Regions from separate parts of the Halorhodospira halophila SL1 genome, predicted to be linked through region 2. Evidence: predicted binding sites of a transcription regulator. Region 2 holds the regulator's gene; each other region holds the start of a gene.
What was found. Region 2 encodes sigma-54, which starts transcription at its own class of promoters, with help from an activator protein. Its sites were predicted from a motif close to TGGCANGNTNCNTGCTT; they were not measured.

Region 1 (6,918 bases), 950 kb from region 2:
GCGGCTGAACGTGCTGCGGGCTCGTCGCCTGAAGCGGTTGGGGCTGGGGCTCGCTGGCCTGGCGCATGGCCTCGCGAAAGTCCATGTCCCGCGCCTTGTAGCCGGGCGTGTCCGCATTGGCGATGTTGGAGGCGAGCAGCTCGTTGCGCTCGCCGCGCAGTCGCATGGCCTGCTCGGGTACCGAGAAGGCCTGATCGAAGCCGATCCGCATGGTGGCGGGCTCCCGTGTTGTTCGTCCACGGGATTTCTATGCAGTTCGCGTGCCAGACGCACGGGGGTTACAGATCAACGACTAAGGCGGAACACGGCGGCAATAGGCGGCACACCTTTGCCGCCCGGCGGCAGGATGCCTCCGTCAGCCGCGCCGCCGGTAGATCACCCCGCCGTCGAGACGGACGAGTTCGAACTCATCGGAGTGACGGGCGAGGGACTCTGAGGCACCGACAATCAGATACCCGCCAGGTCGCGTCACCCCGGCGATCCGCTGGACGATATCCCGCCGCGACTCCCACCCAAAGTAGATCAGCACGTTACGGCAGTAAACGATATCGAAACGCCCCAGGCCGGCGTAGCTCTCCAGCAGGTTATGGACGCGGAAACTGGTCCGCCGACGGACGGCCGGTTTGACCTCCCAGGCGTTCTCCCCCACGGCATCGAAGAACCGCTTTTGACGCTCGGGCGCCAGCCCCCGGCGCGCCACATTGGCGGTATACCGCCCACGGCGGGCTTCCTCAACCATGCCGGCGGAGATGTCGGTCCCGACAATCTCCGCCTCCATGCGGCCACCACCATCGTTGTACTCGTCCACGGTCATGCTGATTGAATAAGCCTCCTGGCCCGACGAGCAGGCGGCGGACCAGATGCGCACCGGCCAGACGCGGCGGCGCTCCATCTCGGGGAGCAGGTGTTTGCGCAGCACGTCAAAGGGGAAGCTGTCGCGGAACCACTGGGTCTCGTTGGTGGTCATCGCCTCGATCACCCGGCCCTTGAGATCCGCCGTGGGCCGCTGCTCCAGGCGCTGGACCAGGGTGGCCAGATCCGGGATGCCTTCGGCCTCAAGCAGCGGCCCGAGCCGGCTGGCGACCAAGTACTGCTTGCTCGGGCCAAGCACGATGCCGCAGGCGCGCTCCAGAAACCGCGCAAACGCCTGGTACTCCTCCTCACCGATGGAAAGCGCGGCCAAACCGTCCTCCTTTCATGCTCACCCACCTCGCTCGGCCAGCCGGGCGCCGACCCGCTCGGCCAGCTCCTGGGAGTGGAACTTGGCCAGGAACTCGTCGGCTCCCACCCGGCGCACCATCTCGGTGTTGAACACACCGCTGAGCGAGGAGTGGAGCAAGACGTGAACCCCGGAAAGCCCCGGATCCTGCCGGATGGAGCGCGTCAGGGTATAGCCGTCGAGCACCGGCATCTCGATATCGGAGACCACCATCAGCAGATCGCGGAGCCCCGAGGGGTCCTGGTCCTTCCAGGCGCGCAGCTGCTCCAGCGCTTCGCGCCCGTTGTTCTTGGTGACTACGCGCACGCCGATCTCCTCGAGGGTGCGTTTGATCTGCCCCCGAGCCACCGCCGAGTCGTCCACCACCAGGACCTTGTAAGCCTCAGACCCCTCGGCACGATCCACACCGCCGCCCTCGGTGACCTCGGGATCGGCGCCGCCGGCGCGCTGGACCTCGGCCAGGACCTTCTCGACGTCGACGATCTGGATCATTTGTCCATCGTAGCGCGCCACGGCGGTCAGGTAGCTGCCGGCGCTGCCGCCACTCGGCGGCGGAAGGACATCCTGCCAGTTGATGTTGACGATCCGGTCCACACCGCCGACCAGGAACCCCTGGACCTGACGGTTGTACTCGGTGACGATGATGTAGTTGCCCTCTTCCTTGGTGACGGGACCGTTACCAGTGGCGTAGCTAAGGTCCAGAACCGAGAGCGTGTGGCCGCGGATGTAGGCGATGCCGCAGGAGGCCGGATGGGCGTGGGGCACGTAGCTCAGCTCCGGCGCGGGAATGACCTCGCGGACCTTGAACACGTTGATCCCGTAGCGCTGCCGCCCCTCGAAGCGGAAGAGCAGCAACTCCATGCGGTTATGGCCGGCCAGCTGGGTCCGCTGGTCGACGGAGCTCATGATTCCGGCCATCACTGACAGCTCCTTACTCGGCGTGCGCCTCGGGGGAGGACCCCCCGTCCACTCGCGCCATGTTAATCCGGCAGCCGGATGAGGGAAAGCCGGCACCGCTGCGGCATGCCCTTTGCATTCTTGTGCGGGGACCGCGAATCGAATGGAGGTTGCACCCGAGACGATGAACCAACCCGCCGGCACCGCCCACGCCCGCCGTCCCCGGGGCGGCGTGCCACCGTCGCCCGGCTGGCGCCTCGGCGTCGTATTGTTGGCGCTGTCGCTGTGGACGCCGGCGGCGACAGTGGAGGCCAACACCCAGTCGCCGGATGCGATCCGCGAGGCGGCGGAGTCGTTCCTGCGGGAGGAACTGATCGGGGAGTACGACGAGGTGGCGGTCGAAGCGCGCGGGGTGGACCAGCGACTGAATCTGCGCGCCTGTGACGAGGGCGACCTGGAGGCGTTTATCCCTCGCGGCCGCAGCCCCCAGCAGACGAGCACCGTCGGCGTGAGCTGCGGCGGCGAGGCACCGTGGACGGTCTACGTGCGCATGGAGACCACCCTGAAGACCGAGATGGTAGTGGCCACGCGCAACCTGCGGCGGGGGCAGCGGGTGTCGGCGGGGGATCTGCGCACCGCCACGCGGGATGCACGGCGGATCCGCGGCGAGTTCTACCGCGACCCGGCGCCACTCATCGGCCAGGCGGTGCGGCGTAGTTTGCGCGAGGGGGCGGCGATCACCGGCAACCATGTTCAGCCCCCGCGCCTGGTCGAGCGCAACGATCGGGTGACCATCACGGCCGGCAACGGCGGCGCCATTCAGATCAGCAGCCGAGGTCGCGCGCTAGAGCACGGGCAGGAGGGCGAGCGGATCCGGGTGGAGAACCTGGACTCCGGACGGGAGATCCAGGCACGCGTGGTCGGCGAGGGGCAGGTCCGGGTCGGCGATTAGACCGCATACGCAAGGAGTTGCTGTTGGCGACGTCCTGGGCCAAAGTGTCGGCAGCGAGGACTCAAGTTCCTGCCTGGCCCGCCGATAGAAACGGATAGCACGGGTCCATGCACGCCAGGGATCGGTGGTGCAGCCCGCACAGGAAAGGTTTTGAGGAGAGCCCGATGTCCAATCCGATTGAAGGAGGGGGTCCACGCCCCGTCGGACCCGCTACTGCGCAACCGGGCAAGGGGCAGAAGAGCGGCGGCGCTGATGAGGCGCCGAACGCCCCGAGCAAGGGCGCCGCTGGCGGCGCCGACGAGGCAGCGACCTCGGAACGACTGCAGACGGTCCGCGAGCGCATCGACCAGACCCCGGAAGTCGACCGGGACCGGGTCGAGGCCATCAAGGAACGGATCGCCAACGGCGACTACCCGGTCGACGCCGAGAAGGTCGCCAAGAAGTTCGCTGAGCTTGAGGCCCTGGTCGAGTCGTGATGACCCCGGCGGAGCATGACCGCAGTGGTCATCCACCCCGCCAGCCCCTGGATACGGAGCTGGCGCAGAGGTTGGCTGTGCGTGTCGAACGCTGCCAGGTGCGGGCTGGCGAGCTCGCCGAGACTCTTGAGCTCGAGGCCCGGAGACTGATCGACCGGGAACTCGACGGCTTCGATGAGATACTGCGTCACAAGGCCGCGCAGGTGGAGGCACTGGAAGAGGCCGAGCAGCAACTGCGCCGCGTCCTCACCGAGGCCGGTTACCCGGCAGGAACCGCCGGCGTGCGGGCGATGCTCCGCACGGCGCCCGAGTCGCTCCGCACCGCCTGGGGCGAGCTGGAGCAGCTGCTGCGAACCATCCAGGCCCGCAACGAGGCCAACGGCCGCCTCATCCACCGCAACCTCGACCACACCCGACGCCTGCTCGACCTCGCCACCGGGGCCCACCAGCGCACCGACGAGCTCACCTACGGGACCCACGGCGGCTACACCACCAGCGATCGCTCCCGGCGCATCACCCAGGCCTGAGCGACCCTTCCCTCCGCCGCCCACGTGCTATCTTGATGGGATGGAACGAGGGAGGCAGCCATGACCGAAATCGACCCCGCCACAGCCAGCCACGAGGCGTCACGCCCGCACCACGCCGAGCGGGGCGCCGAGCAACGTCGCGAAGAGGCCCTACGGGCGGAGCGGGACGGGACCGTTGGGGGGACTGCGGAACGGATCCAGGACGAACAGCGCGTGGGCGGGAGCCGCGATCGGGACCCCACGTCGATGCGTGTCGACGATCGGGTGGCGGTCACCGCCTCGCAGCCGGAATCGGCCACCGGGGAGGTACCGCGTGATCGGGAGGAGGCACGCGCCCTGGCCGAGGAGACCCGGGAGCGCATCCTGGACAATCCGGAGCGGGCGGCCGAGTCCGTGCGCGACACCGCCCACGAACCCGCCGCCAGCCGGATGAGCCGGGCGATCGACGCCCTTAGTTGATCTTCTCTTTGATGCGCGCCGCCTTGCCGCTGAGCTCGCGCAGGTGGTAGAGCTTGGCCTGGCGCACGTCGCCGCGACGCTTGACCTTGATGCTCTCGATCTGCGGGCTGTAGGTCTGAAAGACGCGCTCCACACCCTCGCCGTGGGACGTCTTGCGCAGGGTGAACGAGGAGTTCAGGCCTCGCTTGCGCTTGGCGATGACCACGCCCTCGAAGGGCTGGACGCGCTCGCGACCGCCCTCACGCACCCACACCTGCACCAGCACGGTGTCGCCCGGGGCGAACTCCGGCACCGTGTGCTTGCACGTCTCGATCTGCTCGCGCTCCAGTTCGTCGATGACGTTCATGACGATTCCCCTCGGTTCTACGTTTCGTCGTGATCGTTGCCGGCCCGCGCCTCAGCGCGGTGCTCGGCGATGAATTCATCCAGCAAGCGGCGCTGCCGCTCGTCCAGCTCCCGCCCGGCGAGCAGATCCGGGCGACGCAACCAAGTCCGCCCCAGGGCCTGCTTGAGCCGCCAGGTGTCGACCGCCCCGTGGTCACCGGAGCGCAGCACCTCCGGCACGCCGCGCCTCTCGTAGACCTCCGGGCGCGTATAGTGCGGGTGGTCCAGCAACCCGGTGGCGAAGGAGTCCTCGGCCGCCGAATCTTCGTGGCCGAGCGCCCCCGGCACCAGTCGCGTGGCGGCGTCGATGGCCACCATGGCCGCCAGCTCGCCACCGCTGAGGACGTAGTCGCCGATGGACAACTCCTCGTCCACCTCGGCCTCGAGCAGCCGCTCGTCGATGCCCTCGTAGCGGCCGCAGAGGTAGATCACGCGTTCGCAGGCCGCCAGCCGCGCCACCCTATCCTGATCCAGCCGCGCCCCCTGGGGGCTGAGGTGGATCACCCGGGCCGGGCGGGGATCGGCCGCCCGCGCTGCCTGGATGGCCCGGTGCAGCGGCGCCACCTTCATCACCATGCCCGGCCCGCCGCCGTAGGGCCGATCGTCCACGGTGGCGTGGCGGTCCTCGGCATAATCCCGCGGATTCCAGGCGCTCAGCTCGATCAGGCCCCGCTCGGCCGCGCGCCCGACCACCCCGAAGCGCGCCACCTGCTCGACCATCTCCGGGAAGACGGTGATGACGTCGATGCGTCTAGAATTCGGGGTCCCAGTCAACCTCGATGACGCCTTCCTGCTGATCGACCCGCTGAACGACGTGGTCGAGGGTGAACGGGATCAGCCGCTCTCGCTCGCCGCGCACGACCATCACATCGTTGGCGCCGGTCTCGAACAGATGGCTGACCACGCCGAGTTCGACGCCGTCGACGGTCCGGACCGTGAGACTTTCCAGGTCGACCCAGTAGTACTCGCCGGGTTACGGCTCCGGCAACAGCTCCCGCGCCACCGCGATGTCGCTGCCGACCCACTGCCTCGCCTGGTCGCGATCCTCTACGCCGGCGATACGGGCGATCAGTCTCTTGCCCTGCTCCTGTCCCGCTTCGAGCCGCGCAGCCTGCCAGCCATCGGCGGTAGCCAGGTGCCAATCGGGGTACTCGAACAGCCCGGCCTTGGGCTGGGTGTAAGAGTAGACCTTGACCCAGCCGTTGACACCGAACAGGCCGACAACCCGGCCGACGATGACCCGCCTGGGCTCACGATCCGGCATGGATCGCGAACCGACTTACTGAGCCGCTTGCTCGGCGCGCTCGGCCTGGCGGATCAGCTGCGCGGCGCGCTCCGTCGGCTGCGCCCCCTTGGCGATCCACGCCTTGGAGCGCTCGACGTCCAGCTTCAGCGGCGCCTCTTGCCCCGAGGCCACCGGATTGAAGTAGCCCAGGCGCTCGATAAAGGCGCCGTCCCGCGGCTTCTTCGCCTCGGTAACTACGATGTGGTAGAAGGGCCGCTTCTTCGCGCCCGCCCTTGCCAGTCGAATGGTAACCATATGCGCCCTTGCGATTCCCGTTACGTTGAGTCATCGGCCCCCAAGTGGGGGCTTCTGATACGTACTTGAGTAAACCGGGCATTGTACTCGCTTTGTCACTGAAGGGAAGGGTCCACACCGAGAAAAGCACGGCCCTCAGCCGCTGTCGTCGCCCCGGTCGGGGCCGCTGAACCGATGCAGCAGCCGCTCCCGGTAGCGCTGCTCGGCGACGCACAGGGCGTCGTCCCCCCGGCCGCTGCTCTCGAGCCGGGCCCGTAGCAGCGACAGCCGGCGCTCGGCCTGGCTACGCTGTTCCGCCGCCTGGTCGGAGGCGTCGGTGTAGAGAGCGTCGATGAGATCCTCGAGGCTGCGGATCTCCTGACGCTCGGCCAGCTCCGGCGGGATGCAGTTGGCGTTCTTGAGCACCCGGTAGGCGGTGCGCAGGTGCTCAGGAACCATGGAGTCGTCATCGAGCACCAAGGGCT
Region 2 (6,918 bases):
CCCTCGGCGAGCGCATCGATCAGCCCTTCAGCGAGGCGTGCCGCCATATGCTCGCCTGCCGCGGCCGGGTGATCGTCACCGGCATGGGCAAGTCCGGACACATCGGCTCGAAGATGGCGGCCACCCTGGCCAGCACCGGCACGCCGGCGTTCTTCGTCCACCCCGGTGAAGCCAGCCACGGCGATCTGGGCATGGTCACCGCCGACGACGTCGTGGTAGCCCTGTCCAACTCCGGCGAGACCGATGAGCTCACCGCCATCGTGCCGCTGATCAAGCGCCTGGGCGTGCCCCTGATCGCCCTCACCGGCCGCCCGGGCTCGACCCTGGCCCAGGCGGCCTCGGTCCACCTGGATGTGAGCGTCGAGCAGGAGGCCTGCCCCCTGGGGCTGGCCCCCACCGCCAGCACCACCGCCAGCCTGGCCATGGGCGACGCCCTGGCCGTGGCACTGCTCGATGCCCGCGGCTTCACCGCGGAAGACTTCGCCCGCTCCCACCCCGGGGGCAAACTGGGGCGCCGACTGCTGCTGCACATCGACGACATCATGCAGACCGGCGAACGCGTCCCACGGGTCCAACCAGGCACCCCACTGCGCGACGCCCTGCTGGAGATCAGCCGCAAGGGGCTGGGCATGACCGCCATCGTCGACGAGCAGCACCGCGTACTAGGCATCTTTACCGACGGCGACCTGCGACGGACCCTGGACCGCGGCGCCGACATCCACCAGACCCCCATCGAGGCCGTGATGACCCCGAGCCCACAAACCGCCTCGCCGGACCTGTTGGCCGCCGAGGCAGCCGAGCGCATGGAGCGCCACCGCATCAACGGCCTACTGGTCACCGATGCCGAGGGCCGACTCGTCGGCGCCCTGAACATGCACGACCTGCTGCGCGCCGGAGTCGTATGAGCACCACCGTCCCCCGCCCCTACTGCGAGCCGCCTGCCCCGGAGGTCCTGCGCCGCGCCGAATCGGTGCGCCTGGCCCTGTTCGACGTCGACGGCGTCCTCACCGACGGGACCGTCTTCGTGGGCGGCAGCGGTGACCCGCTGCAGGCGTTCCACATCCACGACGGCAAGGGGCTGCGGATGCTCCAGGACGCCGACATCGAGGTGGGCTGGATCACTGCCCGGGGCGGCCACGCGGTCATGCGCCGGGCCGAGGAGCTGGGTGTCCGCCATGTGCTGCGCGGCCGCTCAGACAAGGGTCAGGCCCTCGTCGAGGTGGCCGAGCGCCTCGGCCTCGCCCTGGAGGCGTGCGCCTACACCGGCGACGACCTCATCGACCTGCCGGCCGTCCGCCACGCCGGATTCGGCGTCGCGGTAGCGGACGGCCACCCCCACCTGCACGCCCACGCCGACTGGGTCACCGTGCGCCCCGGGGGGCGGGGCGCCGTCCGCGAGGTGGCCGAACTGATCCTCCACGCCCAGGGGCAGCTCGAACCGATGTTGCGCCGGGCAGAAGGCTGAACCATGCGCCGCGGAGCCCTCTTCCCCCTGGCAACCCTCGGGTTCATCGTACTCCTCAGCCTGCTGCTGACCCGGGATCCGACGCCGCCCGAACCAGACACCACCGAGCCGCCTGAGGAGCGCCCGGACTTCTTCCTGGAAGGGTTCACGATGGTCGACTTCGACGAGCAGGGCCAGCGCCGGGCCGCCCTCCACGGGCACACCGGCGAACACTTCCCCGGTCGCGGCGAACTGGAGATCGTCGAGCCGGATCTGCGCATGCGTTCGCGGGACGGCGCCACCTGGGAGGCCCGCGCCCCCTTCGGCATCGCCGAGCGCGAGGGCGCGGAGGTCCGCCTGTTCGACGAAGTGGATATTCACCGTCCGGCCCAGGGCACACGCCCAGCGCTGGATATCGCCACCCGCAACCTGCTGGTAGATCTGCGCGCCGGCGAGGCCCGCACCACCGAGGCGGTCACCGCCCGCGAGCCGGCCGGCACCCTGCGCGGCACTGGCATGACGCTGGATTACCGAACCGACCGACTGCGCCTGCACGCCGATGTCCGGGGGGAGTATGGGCTGCATTGAGACCACGGGCCGCACCCGGGTGCGGCTTCTTGGCGCCGCGCTGCTCGCCATCGCCGCCCTACCGGCGGCGGCGATGGAGCAGCGCGAGGACGCGCCGGTGGAACTCGAGGCCGACAGTGTGGACGTCGACGCCGTTGCCGGGGTCAGCGTCTACGAGGGCGATGCCGTGCTCACCCGGGGCGAGATGCGCATCACCGGCGACCGCATGGAGGTCTATACCGACGAGGACGGCGACCTCAGCCACGTCTACGTTGACGGAACGCCCGCCACCTACCGCGACCACCCGGAGAACCAGCCCCGCCCGGTCCACGCCGAGGCGAAGCGGATGGAGTACTACACCCGCGGGCCCGAACGCGCCCATTTCCAGGGCGATGCGCGCCTCTGGCAGGGAGACGACCAGGTCACCGCCGAGACCATCGATGTCGACCTGGAGGGACAGATCATGAAGGCCCGTGGCGCTGAAGGGCAGCGGGCGCGGACCATCCTGTACCCGACCCGGCGCGAGGAGGACTGACCGGTGGTCACGCTGCGTGCGGAAGGGCTGACCAAACGCTACCGCGGTCGCACTGTGGTCAACGGCGCCGGGCTCGAAGTGGCCAACGGCGAGATCGTCGGCCTGCTCGGGCCCAACGGCGCCGGCAAGACCACCTGCTTCTACATGGTCGTCGGACTGGTCCAGGCCGACGAGGGGCGGATCACCCTGGAGGGCGACGACCTCACCCGGCTGCCCATCCACGCCCGGGCCCGCCTCGGCATCGGATACCTCCCGCAGGAACCCTCGGTCTTTCGTAAACTGAGCGTGGCGGATAACGTACGGGCCATCCTGCAGCTACGCGGCGACCTCGGCGGCGCCGAGCGGGAACAGGAGCTGGATCGCCTGCTCGAGGAGTTCGGGGTGACCCACGTCCGCGACTCCCCGGGCATCGCCCTGTCCGGCGGCGAACGCCGGCGCGTGGAGATCGCCCGCGCCCTGGCGGCAGCCCCCCGGTTCATACTGCTCGACGAGCCGTTTGCCGGGGTCGACCCGATCTCGGTGGGCGAGATCCAGCGCATCGTCCGCCAGCTGGCGCAGCGCGGTATTGGCGTACTGATCACCGATCACAACGTGCGCGAGACACTGGGGATCGTGCAGCGCGCGTACATCCTCAGCGACGGCGAGGTTCTGGCCGCTGGCGACGCCGAAAGCGTGCTCGCCAACCCGCGGGTCCGCGAGGTCTATCTGGGTGAGGACTTCCGCCTGTGAGCGACGGTATACGGATGCTGCAAGCACGACGGACACGGCCATGAAGCAGTCGCTGCAGCTACGCATCGGCCAGCAGCTGACCATGACGCCCCAGCTGCAGCAGGCCATCCGGTTGCTGCAACTCTCCAGCCTGGAGCTGCGCACCGAGATCCAGCAGGCCCTGGAGTCGAACTTCATGCTCGAGCTCGACGAGGAAGGCGAGCTCGAGCAGCAGGAGCAGGAGCAACACGAGCAGCAGGAACAAGAGGCCCGTGAGGACGAGGCCCCGGCCAGCGACCCTGCCGGCGACGACATCCCCGAGGACCTACCGCTGGATACCTCCTGGGACGACATCTACGACGGCAGCACGGCGCTGAGCGCGCCGGGCGACGAGGCGGCCCAACGCGACACCCTGGACAACCGGCCGGCCGCCTCCGACAGCCTGCAGCAGCACCTGCATGCACAGATCGAGCTGGAGGCGTTCTCCGCGCGCGAGCGCTCCATCGCCGAGGTCATCGTCGACGCCGTCGGCGACGACGGCTACCTGACCCAGAGCACCGACGACCTACTGGCCGGGTGCCCGGAGGATGAGCAGGTTGACGCCGAGGAGCTCGAAGCGGTGCTGCAGCGCGTCCAGCGACTCGACCCGACCGGCGTCGCCGCCCGCGATCCCCAGGAAGCGCTGTGCGTCCAGCTCGAGCAGCTGCCCGAAGACACCCCGTGGCGGGAAGAGGCCCGCCACGCCCTGCTCGAGCACCTGGGGCTGATCGCCGAGCGGCGATACGACGACCTGGGCCGGGCTCTGGGGGTCAGCGACGAGGCCCTCGGCAGCATCCTCGGCCTGATCCAGAGCCTCGACCCCCGACCCGGCTCGCAGATTAGCGACACCACGCCCGACTACGTCATCCCCGACGTTCTGGTGGTGCGCCGCGACGGCGCCTGGCAGGTCGAACTCAACAGCGAAACCGCCCCCCGCTTGCGCGTCAACGCGTATTACGCCAGCCTGATCCGCAGGGCAGACCGGAGCGCGGACAACCACTGTCTGCGCAACCACCTCCAAGAGGCGCGCTGGCTGATCAAGAGCCTGCGCAGCAGGAATGAGACCTTGCTCAAAGTGGCCAGCGCCATCGTGGAACGGCAACAGGGTTTCCTCGACCACGGCGAGGAGGCGATGCAACCACTGGTCCTGCGCGAGATCGCCGAGGCGGTGGAGATGCACGAGTCCACCATCTCTCGCATCACCACCAGCAAGTACATGCACACGCCCCGGGGCACCTTCGAGTTCAAGTACTTCTTCTCAAGCCACGTGCAGACCAGCGACGGCGGAGAGGCTTCGGCAACGGCGATCCGGGCACGGATCCGCCGACTGATTGCCGAAGAGGATCGGGCAAAACCGCTGAGTGACAGCGCGATTGCGCGTATCCTTCATGAGGAGGGGATCCAGGTGGCGCGTCGGACGGTCGCCAAATACCGGGAGTCCCTGTCCATCGCATCGTCGGCGGAGCGCAAGGAGGCCCGGAGGCGCTGAGGCGCCCGGCTCTGCCGGCCGCAGGGGTTCAGGAGGCGGTATGCAGATCAAGCTCAGTGGACATCATGTCGAGATCACCCCGGCTCTCCGGGCGCATGTCAACGAGAAGATGCAACGCATTCAACGCCACTTCGACCACGTCATCGATACCGAGGTGATCCTCTCGGTGGAGAAGAGACAGCAGAAGGCCGAGTCGGTCATCCACATCGGGGGTGGCGGCGGGCGCGTCTTTGCCGATGCCATTGAGGAAGACCTCTATGCAGCCATTGACGTGCTCGTGGACAAGCTTGACCGTCAGGTCCTGAAACACAAAGAGAAGGCCGTCGATCAGCGACGGCAGGGCGCGTCCCTCAAGGCCAGCCTGTAAAGGTGGCGGGACGCGGTTCAGCGGGCCAGCCGATCGGACACTCCATGGACATCGAGCAACTCATCACGCCGGAACGTGTTCGCTGCGAGAGCGGCATCGAGGACAAGGAGCAGGTACTCCTGCGCATAGGCGAACTGATCGGGGCCAGCGGCGACGGCCTCGACGCCCGAGAAATCAGCAACCGACTGCTGGCCCGTGAGCGGCTGGGCAGCACGGGCCTGGGGCACGGCGTAGCCGTACCCCACGCCCGCATCGACGGGATTGACCGCGCCATCGGCGCCCTGATCCAGCTGGATCGGGGCATCGAGTTCAACGCCTTCGACAAGGCACCCGTGGACCTGCTGTTCGCCCTGGTCGTACCCGAACACTTCACCGACGAGCACCTGCAGATCCTGGCCAGCCTCGCCGAGATGTTCAGCGACAGCAGCCTGTGCGAACGGCTGCGCCGCTCCTCGGACGGTGAGGAACTGCAGGTGGCCCTGCGGGAATGGCAGTCACAAGCCGACCCGTCGTGAAAACGGCCGCGCACGGGCCGGTCATCCCCGGTCTGCTGGTCACCGTCCACGGTCGCGGGGTTCTGCTCGAGGGGCCCAGCGGCGCGGGCAAGAGTGATACGGCCCTGGCCCTGCTCGACCGCGGCCACGCGCTGGTGGCCGATGACGCCGTGCAGCTGCGCCGCGAGGGGGACCGTCTGCTCGGCACCGGCCCCCAACAGGGGCGGGGGCTGTTGCACCTGCGTGACCTGGGCCTGGTGGATGTCACGGAACTCTACGGCCCTGAGGCATTCCGCAACGAGGCCGCCGTGGCACTGTGCATCCAGCTGCAGCCGACCCCCGGCACCACCGAAGCCGAAGCCGCCCTGCATGGTCGGCGCGACCACCGTCGGCTGCTGGAGCTAAGCCTCCCCCGGATCACCCTGACCGACAGCCACCGCCGTCCACTGGCCCCGCTGGTCGAGGCCGCGTCCAGCAGCCGGGCCGCAGTGTCCGTTGCGCACCACGGCGCTCGCAGCGACCGCGGGGTGCCAGCATGAGTGGGCTGCGCCTGATCGTGGTCAGCGGCCTCTCGGGGTCGGGCAAGAGTGTCGCCCTGCACACCCTCGAAGACGCCGGCTATTACTGCATCGACAACCTGCCGGTGAGCCTGATCGGCGAGCTGGCCCGCTACGCCCAGAACCGCGACGCACCCACCGGAGAGCGCTTCGCCGTGGGGCTGGACGCACGCAACCCGCCCCACGACCTGCAATGCCTGCCGGAGACCCTCACTGCACTGCGCGAGCAGGGCATCGCCACGGAGGTGCTGTTCCTCTACGCCGAGGACTCCATCCTCATGCGCCGTTACAGCGAGACGCGCCGTCGCCACCCGCTGGCCGAAGGCGACCAGCCCCTGGCCGACGCCCTGCGCGCCGAGCGCACGCTGCTCGAGCCACTACGCGAGGTCGCCGACTGGAGCATCGACACCTCGCGGACCACCGTCCACGACCTGCGCGGTCTGATCTCCGAGCGGGTAGCCGGCGAGCGCAGTGGCCTGTCGGTGCTGGTCCAGTCCTTCGGCTTCAAGCACGGCATCCCCACCGATGCCGACTACGTCTTCGATGCCCGCTGCCTGCCCAATCCGCACTGGGAACCGCAGCTGCGCGCCTATACCGGCTGCGACGACTGCGTCCGCGCCTTCCTCGAGTCCCAGCCCGAGACCGAGATCCTCTTCGGCCAGATCGACACGCTCATCCGCTACTGGCTGCCGGTCCACCAGCAGGCAGGGCGCAGCTA
Region 3 (6,918 bases), 910 kb from region 2:
GGCGAGCGCAGCCCCGCCGCCGAGGCCCTGCTCCAGGCGCTGCAGCCAGGCAGCCGCGGCGGTGACGAGGGCAGTGCCGCCCGCGGTGAGTTCAGCGGGCTGCTGGCTGCCGCCCAGGGGCTGGACGGCAGCCAGCGCGGGGGCGGCATGCAGTTCACCGTGCAGCAGCCGGTGGGCCAGCAGGGCTTCACCCCGGCCGTTGGCGAGCGGGTGGTGTGGATGGTCAACGAGAACATCCAGCAGGCCCGGTTACAGCTCAACCCCCCCGGGCTCGGCCCGCTGGATATCCAGATCAACGTCGGTGACGAGCGCACCACGGTGAATATCACCACCCACAACGCCGCCACCCGCGAGGCGCTGGAGCAGGACCTGGAGCGGCTCAAGCAGCTCCTCGCCGACCAGGGCCAGGGCGAAGTGGACGTGAACATCTCCCAGGGCGAGGGCGGTGAAGCCGAAGACACCGACCCGGAGACCGGCGAGCCCCTACAGGCCGCCGCGGGTCCGGGCGAGGAGGGCGATGAGGCCGCCGCCGGTAGTGCCGGCCGCGGCCTGGTGGATCACTACGCCTGATGCCGGCCGCCGAGTCGGCCCGCGGCCAGGCGCAGCGGTGCCAGGGCTGCGGCGATGCCCACCAGCACCGTGGCGAAGGGTAGGTCCAGGGCCATCGCGGTCACGAACGACGCGGTGTAGATCGCTGCCGCCAGCCCCGCGGTCCAGGCCACGGCACGTCGCCACCCCCCGGCCAGGGCGAAGGCCAGCCACGCCGGGATGAAGACCAGGGCGAAGGCGGCCATCACCCCCATTACCAGCGCGGTGATCGCCACCACCGCCGCAGCGATCAGATCGAAGCCCAGGGTGACCGGCCACAGCGGCTTGCCGTTGGCAGCGTCGTGGCCGGGGAAGAGCTCGTGGCGCAGCAGCCGCCGCGAGAGCATCGGCAGCACCAGTGCCGTGGTGCCGGCGACGGCCAGCGTGGCCCACAGCTCCTCCGCGCCGACGAAGTAGAGTTGCCCCTCGATCAGGTTCTCGCCAAGGAGCTTGGCGTGGTAGGTCATCGAGGCGCCGAGCATCATGGCCGCCCAGCCGAAGAGGATCAGCCAGGCGTAGACGTCGTTGCCGGTGCGGTGCAGGGCGCCCTTGATCGCCACCGCTACCGCACTCGCTCCCAGGGCGGCCGCCAGCGGCGGTGCGCCCAGCAGCAGTCCCGCCACGCCGCCGGCACCGGCCAGGTGGGCGAAGCCCAGGGCGGCCAGCCACTCGCCGCGCAGGCGCAGGTACAGCCCGACCACCGCCACCGCCACGGCGGCGGTCAGTCCGGCGAAGAAGGGCAGGCGGAACAGCGGGTCGAAGAGCAGCTCCATTACGCCGCTGCCTCCGTCTGCTGCAGGCGTCCGCCCGGCTCCAGGGTGACGACCCGGTGGCAGACCTGGCGGATGAAGTCGGCGTCGTGGCTGATGACCAGAGCGCCGCGCCGGGCGTCGAGCCGGGTCAGTCCCTCGATGAGCAGCTGCCGGCCGCGGGCGTCGAGGTTGTTGGTGGGCTCGTCGAGGAGTACCAGGCCCCCGGGGTGGCCGAGCACCGACCAGACCAGCAGGCTCTGCCGCTGGCCGCCGCTGAGCCGGTCGATGCGCCGGCGCAGCAGCGGCTGCAGGGGCTCCGGCAGGATGCCCGGGTCGGCGCCCATGAGCGCCAGGAGCTCATCGCCGCGCAGGGGTAGCTCGCCGCCCTGGTAGGGGGCCTGGGACTGGCAGGCGATGCCGGCGCCGCTGCGGGTGTGCACCCGGCCGCCGAAGCGCTGCGCCCGGCCGGTAAGGACACTGAGCACGGTGCTCTTGCCGGAGCCGTTGGGGCCGGCCAGGCCGATGACCTCGCCGGGGTGGACCTGGAGCGAGATCGGGCCGACCACCGGCTCGGCATAGCCGGCCTGCAGCTGCTCGACCTCGAGGAGCGGTTGCGCCACGGTGGAACCTTCTGGTTCGGGGGAACGAAACGGGCGGGGGTGCCCCGCCCGAGGCCGCCTTATGGTAAGGGGCACGGCGCCGGCTGACCAGCCTGCGCCGCGCCCATCGGTCGGCTCAGGAGGCTGGCGAGGCGATGGCCTCAACCAGGTCGTCGATGACCTGGAAGTAGTCCTCGGCGTCGCCGTCCACCGGCACCTGGGTGGGCAGGCTGTAGTAGGACCAGCCCAGCTGGCGTTCGATAAAGCGCGCGCCGTCCGCCGGCTGGAAGTCGGTGAACAGGGTGACCCCCCGCTCGTCGCCCAGCTCGTTAACCAGCCGCCGGAGGTGGCGGGCCGTTGGCGGCACCCCGGGCAGCGGCTCCAGGTAGCCGTGCAGCGGTACATCCAGGCGGTGGAGGAGGTAGTCGATGTCCTCGTGGAAGAGGAGCACCCCGGGGGCGTCGGCGACGCGCGCCTCCCAGTCCGGCATCCGCTCCTCGACGGCGGCCTGGAAGGCGTCGGCGTTGTCGTAGAAGGTCTCGGCGTGCTCCGGGGCCAGGTCGGCCAGACGCGAGGCGAGGGCCTGGCCGACCTCGGCCAGGCGCACCGGATCCAGGTAGACGTGGGGGTTGCCCGCCGGGTGGACGTCGCCCCGGGCGCGGTCGGCGTGGCCGGTCTGGCCGATCAGCTCCACCTGGGCGGCGGCCTCGAAGTAGCCGTCCTGGCCGATCTGTACATCCGGGTTGTTGGCCCCGCGGATGGCGGCGGGCACCCAGCCCTCCTCCAGTTCGGCGCCCACGGAGACGATCAGATCGGCCCCGCGCAGGGCGGCCATCATCGACGGCCGCGCCTCGAGGTAGTGGGCGTCGCGGTCCGGCGGGGCCATGGTGGTGACCTCCACATGGTCGCCCCCCACCTCCTGGGTGATCATGGCCATGTTGGTGGTGGTCGCGGCCACCTCCAGCCGCTCCGCCGCGGCCGGGCCGGCGGCGAGGGCGGTGCTGAGGACCGCGGCGGCAAGGATGCGCTTGAACATCATTCGACTCCCTCTGCGATTGCGGCGCGGCGCGCTCAGAACGGATGGGCGCCGTGGGCGCCGAGGCTCAGGTTGTACTGGAGCATGACCTGCCAGGCGTCCTCGTCGTGCGTATCCGGGTCGTCCGGCGTGCCGTCAGCAAAGTCCGAATAGTTCACCTGCGCCCGGATGTAGGAGAAGTGCGACGGGTAGAAGGTCACATTGGCGGAGTAGCGGTAGGAGGTGTCCAGGTCCGTGTAGCCGTTGCCGTCATCCCGATCATGCCACGCCTGGTTCTCGAGCAGGCCCAGCGCCTCGGCGCGGATGCCGGAGCGCCAGCGCGGGGCAATGCCATAGACGGCCTGCACGTAGAGACCATCCTGTTTGAAACTGCCCGAGGTCCCGTCGGCATCTGCAGTCTCTCGTTCCCAGTTGTTGGCATCGTCGTGGTTGTAGTAATAGAAATCGGAATCGATGTTCCTGTAGAAGTACTCGCCTTGGAGCGTCAGTTGGCCGGCGCCCTGGTAGCTACCTGGCGGATCGAACTTGTAGACGGCATCGAGGCCAGCAAACCAGGCGTCCCCATCCCAGGCTTCGACGCGAAGGCCTTCGCTGTGCTCTTCCATCCGTTGCCACGCGCTGGCGTATCCAGCCGAGGCGCCAAACTGCGCGGCGTGGTTGAAGCCCAGGTCGGGCCCCCACTTGGCGAAGAGCGTGGCAAGCCGAGGTCCCGTTGAGTCGGAGAAGGGGAGATCCAATTCTTCCGTCCTGTGGCGCTCCGGCGCGCCGTCTCCATCGATCCAACCGGGCCGTGTGCTTGTCTCGCCCTCATAGGCCGCAATCCCGCTCGTCTCCCCCTCCAGGATCTCGGCGCCGAACTTCAGGTAGGTCCGGGTCGGTGCCAGCCAGTTGAGTTGCACGCCGGTCTCCTGGATGCCGTGGTCGCCGAAGAGGTGTTCGCTGACCAGCGGGCGGTCCACGAAGTCCCACTCGTGGGGGTGCTGGCTGTTGATGTAGCCGATATCCGAGAGGAAGCGCCCGGCCTTCACCTGCAGGCCCCAGGGCAGGGCGCGGGTGGTGAAGTACGCCTCCTCCAGGTCGATGTGGTCGGTGCCCTCGACCACCAGCATGGCGAAGGCGTCGAAGTACGGGTCCACCGAGGCCTCGAAGGCGAACTCCGTCTCGCGCAGCTGGAAGCCGTCCTCAATGCCGTGGGCGTGATCGTGGCCGTGGCCATGCCCGTGGCTGTGGCCCATGCCGAAGCCGCCGGGGTCGCCGACGTGGCCGGAGAACTCGTTGCCGTAGACGCCGTCGAAGATGACCGAGATCGACGGGTTCATCAGCGTGCCGGCGCCGATCTGTTCGCTGGAGGCGCTGGCCCGTTGCATCGGCCCCGGATCGGCGCTGACCGTGGGCTCCGGACCCGGCTCCACGGCGGGGTCGTCAGCGGGCGACTGGGCGTGGGCGCTGCCGAGCAGCAGCGTCGCACTGCCCAGGCCGGTGGCCAGCAGGGCCGGCCGGCGGCGGTGGGCGTGGTATCGTGGCATGGTTTGGCTCCCCCCCTGGATTGAGTTGGTCGCCGGACGGTGGCGGTCGATCCCGCCTCGGGTGTAGATCAAGTTCCCGGCGGCGGCGGCCGATAGCATCGGAAGAGGGACAGGCCGTCCGGCGTAGGATGCAAGGTATTTGCATCTGCAATACGGTGTCAAGAGACAGCGTCGCCGGGTTATGCGGTAGCATGGGGGTGCCGGCAGCAAGGGCGCCGACGTCACGGCACAGTCAGTGCATCACAGGGCACGGGGAGGCATGCCAGTGCCGAAGATTGTCTACATATTCATGGGGATCATGGCGTTGATGATGGTCGCGACCATGGGCACCGTGGGGGCCCTGGCCTTCGGCTACATCACACCGCCGGGGATGCATGCGGAGGCCGAGCCGGATCTGGGCGATCCGCAGTATCTCAAGCTCGAGCCGCCGCTGACCGTCAACTTCGAGCGCGGGCAGCGGATCAGCTACCTGCAGGCCGAGGTCGAGGTGATGGCGCGGGCCGACGAGCCGCTATCCGGAGTCGAGCGGCACATGCCAGTGATCCGTAACAACCTGCTGATGCTCTTCTCCGACCAGAGCTTCGAGGATCTCAATACCCGGGCCGGGCGGGAGGAACTGCGCCACGCCTCGCTCGAGGAGATCAACAACATCCTCGATGAGCGCGGGGTCGATGGCGAGATCGAGGCGGTCTACTTCACCAGTTTCGTGATGCAGTAGCGGGCGGTCGTCATGTCGCAGCAGGATATCCTCAGCCAGGACGAGATCGACGCGCTCCTCCACGGGATCGACGACGGCGACGTCGATACCGAGGAAGAAGAGGATTCCGGCGAGCTCCGGCCGTATACCTTTACCGCCGAGGAGCGCATTGTCCGGGGTCGGATGCCGACCCTGGAGATGATCAACGAGCGCTTCGGGCGGCTGTTCCGCATCGGCCTGTTCAACATGCTCCGTCGCACGCCGGAGGTCTCGGTCACCGGCGTGGAGATGATGAAGTTCGGCGAGTACGTCCACACCCTGTTCGTGCCCACCAGCCTGAACATCATCCGCGTGCCGCCGCTGCGCGGCTCCGGGCTATTCGTCATCGACCCCAAGCTGGTCTTCCTGGTGGTGGACAACTTCTTCGGCGGCGGCGGGCACTTTTACCTGAAGGTGGAGGGGCGCGAGTTCACGCCCACCGAGCAGCGGGTCATCCGCCTGATGCTCGACCAGGCCTTCGACGACCTGCGCGAGGCGTGGAACCCGGTGCTGGGCGTGGACTTCGAGTACGTGAACATGGAGGTCAACCCCCAGTTCGCCAACATCGTCAGCCCCACCGAGGTGGTGGTGGTCAGCAAGTTTCACGTCGAGCTCGACGGCGGCGGCGGGGATATCCACGTCACCCTGCCGTACACCATGGTCGAGCCGATCCGCGAGATCCTCGACGCCGGCGTGCAGTCCGATCGCAACGACGTCGACGACCGCTGGGCCAAGGCGCTGCGCGAGGAGATGAAGACCGCGCCGGTGACCCTGCACAGCACCCTGGCTCGCTCCGAGATCACCCTGCGCGATCTGATGCACCTCAAGGCCGGCGATGTCATCCCCATCGAGATGCCCGAGCGGGTGGTGGTTGAGGTTGAGGAGGTGCCGGTCTTCTACGGCACCTACGGGGTGTGCGAAGGGAACGCCGCCCTGCGCATCGACGAGAAGGTGCAGGCGCCGGAGCGCGAGACGCTGCTCCCGGAGCGCGATCAGGTCCGCCGCGAGGAGCGCGAGCGGGACGATGAGCCGGTGCAGCAGCGCATCAACCGGATCACCGCCGAGCAGCGCAGCAGCGTCGCCGAGTCGGACGAGGCGCCGGAGCGCCCCCAGAGCAGCCACAGGGTGGATGAGTCATGAGCGACGAGAAAGACAAGCAATCGTCGGCCGAAGACGACTGGGCCGACGCCCTGGCCGAGCAGGAGGGCCAGGGGGGAGAGGGCATCGACGACGAAGCCCTGGCCGAGGAGTGGGCGGCCGCCATGGAAGAGGGCGGCGGCGCGGCCGAGGAGCCCCCCGAAAAGGGTGCGAAGGGCGCCGGCAAGGGCAGCAGCGGGGCCGGCCGCTCGGTGGATCTCGATGAGTTCGACCCGGCTGCCACGCGCGCGGGGGGCGAGGATGATCAGAACATCGACGTCATCCTCGACATCCCCGTCACGCTGTCTATGGAGATCGGCCGGACGCAGATCAGCATCCGTCACCTGCTGCAGCTCAACCAGGGCTCGGTGGTGGAGCTCGACCGCCTGGCCGGCGAGCCACTGGATGTCATGGTCAACGGCACCCTGATCGCTCACGGCGAGGTGGTCGTGGTCAATGAGCGCTTCGGCATCCGCCTGACGGACGTCATCAGCCCGGCGGAGCGGGTGAAGAAGCTGCGCTGATGGCGTTGCGACTGCGCTCC

Region 1: a site for sigma-54 is predicted at 2,239-2,255, ahead of flgA (flagellar basal body P-ring formation chaperone FlgA). Genes of this name have one in related genera too.
Region 3: a site for sigma-54 is predicted at 4,726-4,742, ahead of HHAL_RS02485 (flagellar basal body-associated FliL family protein). Genes of this name have one in related genera too.

The regions. Positions count from the first base shown of each region.
Region 1 covers NC_008789.1:592,384-599,301, forward strand. The annotation lists gene flgB (flagellar basal body rod protein FlgB) at 1-211, opposite strand, end outside; gene HHAL_RS02650 (CheR family methyltransferase) at 356-1,183, opposite strand; gene HHAL_RS02655 (chemotaxis protein CheV) at 1,202-2,137, opposite strand; gene flgA (flagellar basal body P-ring formation chaperone FlgA) at 2,301-3,068, shown strand; gene flgM (flagellar biosynthesis anti-sigma factor FlgM) at 3,233-3,544, shown strand; gene HHAL_RS02670 (flagella synthesis protein FlgN) at 3,544-4,071, shown strand; gene HHAL_RS02675 (hypothetical protein) at 4,132-4,530, shown strand; gene rplS (50S ribosomal protein L19) at 4,523-4,876, opposite strand; gene trmD (tRNA (guanosine(37)-N1)-methyltransferase TrmD) at 4,894-5,688, opposite strand; partial or broken gene rimM (ribosome maturation factor RimM) at 5,666-6,178, opposite strand; gene rpsP (30S ribosomal protein S16) at 6,194-6,454, opposite strand; gene HHAL_RS02700 (DnaJ family domain-containing protein) at 6,590-6,918, opposite strand, start outside.
Region 2 covers NC_008789.1:2,324,015-2,330,932, forward strand. The annotation lists gene HHAL_RS10715 (KpsF/GutQ family sugar-phosphate isomerase) at 1-905, shown strand, start outside; gene HHAL_RS10720 (KdsC family phosphatase) at 902-1,465, shown strand; gene lptC (LPS export ABC transporter periplasmic protein LptC) at 1,469-2,032, shown strand; gene lptA (lipopolysaccharide transport periplasmic protein LptA) at 2,019-2,546, shown strand; gene lptB (LPS export ABC transporter ATP-binding protein) at 2,550-3,275, shown strand; gene HHAL_RS10740 (RNA polymerase factor sigma-54) at 3,316-4,782, shown strand; gene hpf (ribosome hibernation-promoting factor, HPF/YfiA family) at 4,823-5,149, shown strand; gene HHAL_RS10750 (PTS sugar transporter subunit IIA) at 5,194-5,664, shown strand; gene HHAL_RS10755 (HPr kinase/phosphorylase) at 5,661-6,182, shown strand; gene rapZ (RNase adapter RapZ) at 6,179-6,918, shown strand, end outside.
Region 3 covers NC_008789.1:554,720-561,637, reverse strand. The annotation lists gene HHAL_RS12470 (flagellar hook-length control protein FliK) at 1-570, shown strand, start outside; gene HHAL_RS02505 (metal ABC transporter permease) at 561-1,361, opposite strand; gene HHAL_RS02500 (ATP-binding cassette domain-containing protein) at 1,361-1,960, opposite strand; gene HHAL_RS02495 (metal ABC transporter substrate-binding protein) at 2,076-2,978, opposite strand; gene HHAL_RS02490 (porin) at 3,011-4,501, opposite strand; gene HHAL_RS02485 (flagellar basal body-associated FliL family protein) at 4,761-5,219, shown strand; partial or broken gene fliM (flagellar motor switch protein FliM) at 5,232-6,194, shown strand; gene fliN (flagellar motor switch protein FliN) at 6,374-6,898, shown strand; gene fliO (flagellar biosynthetic protein FliO) at 6,898-6,918, shown strand, end outside.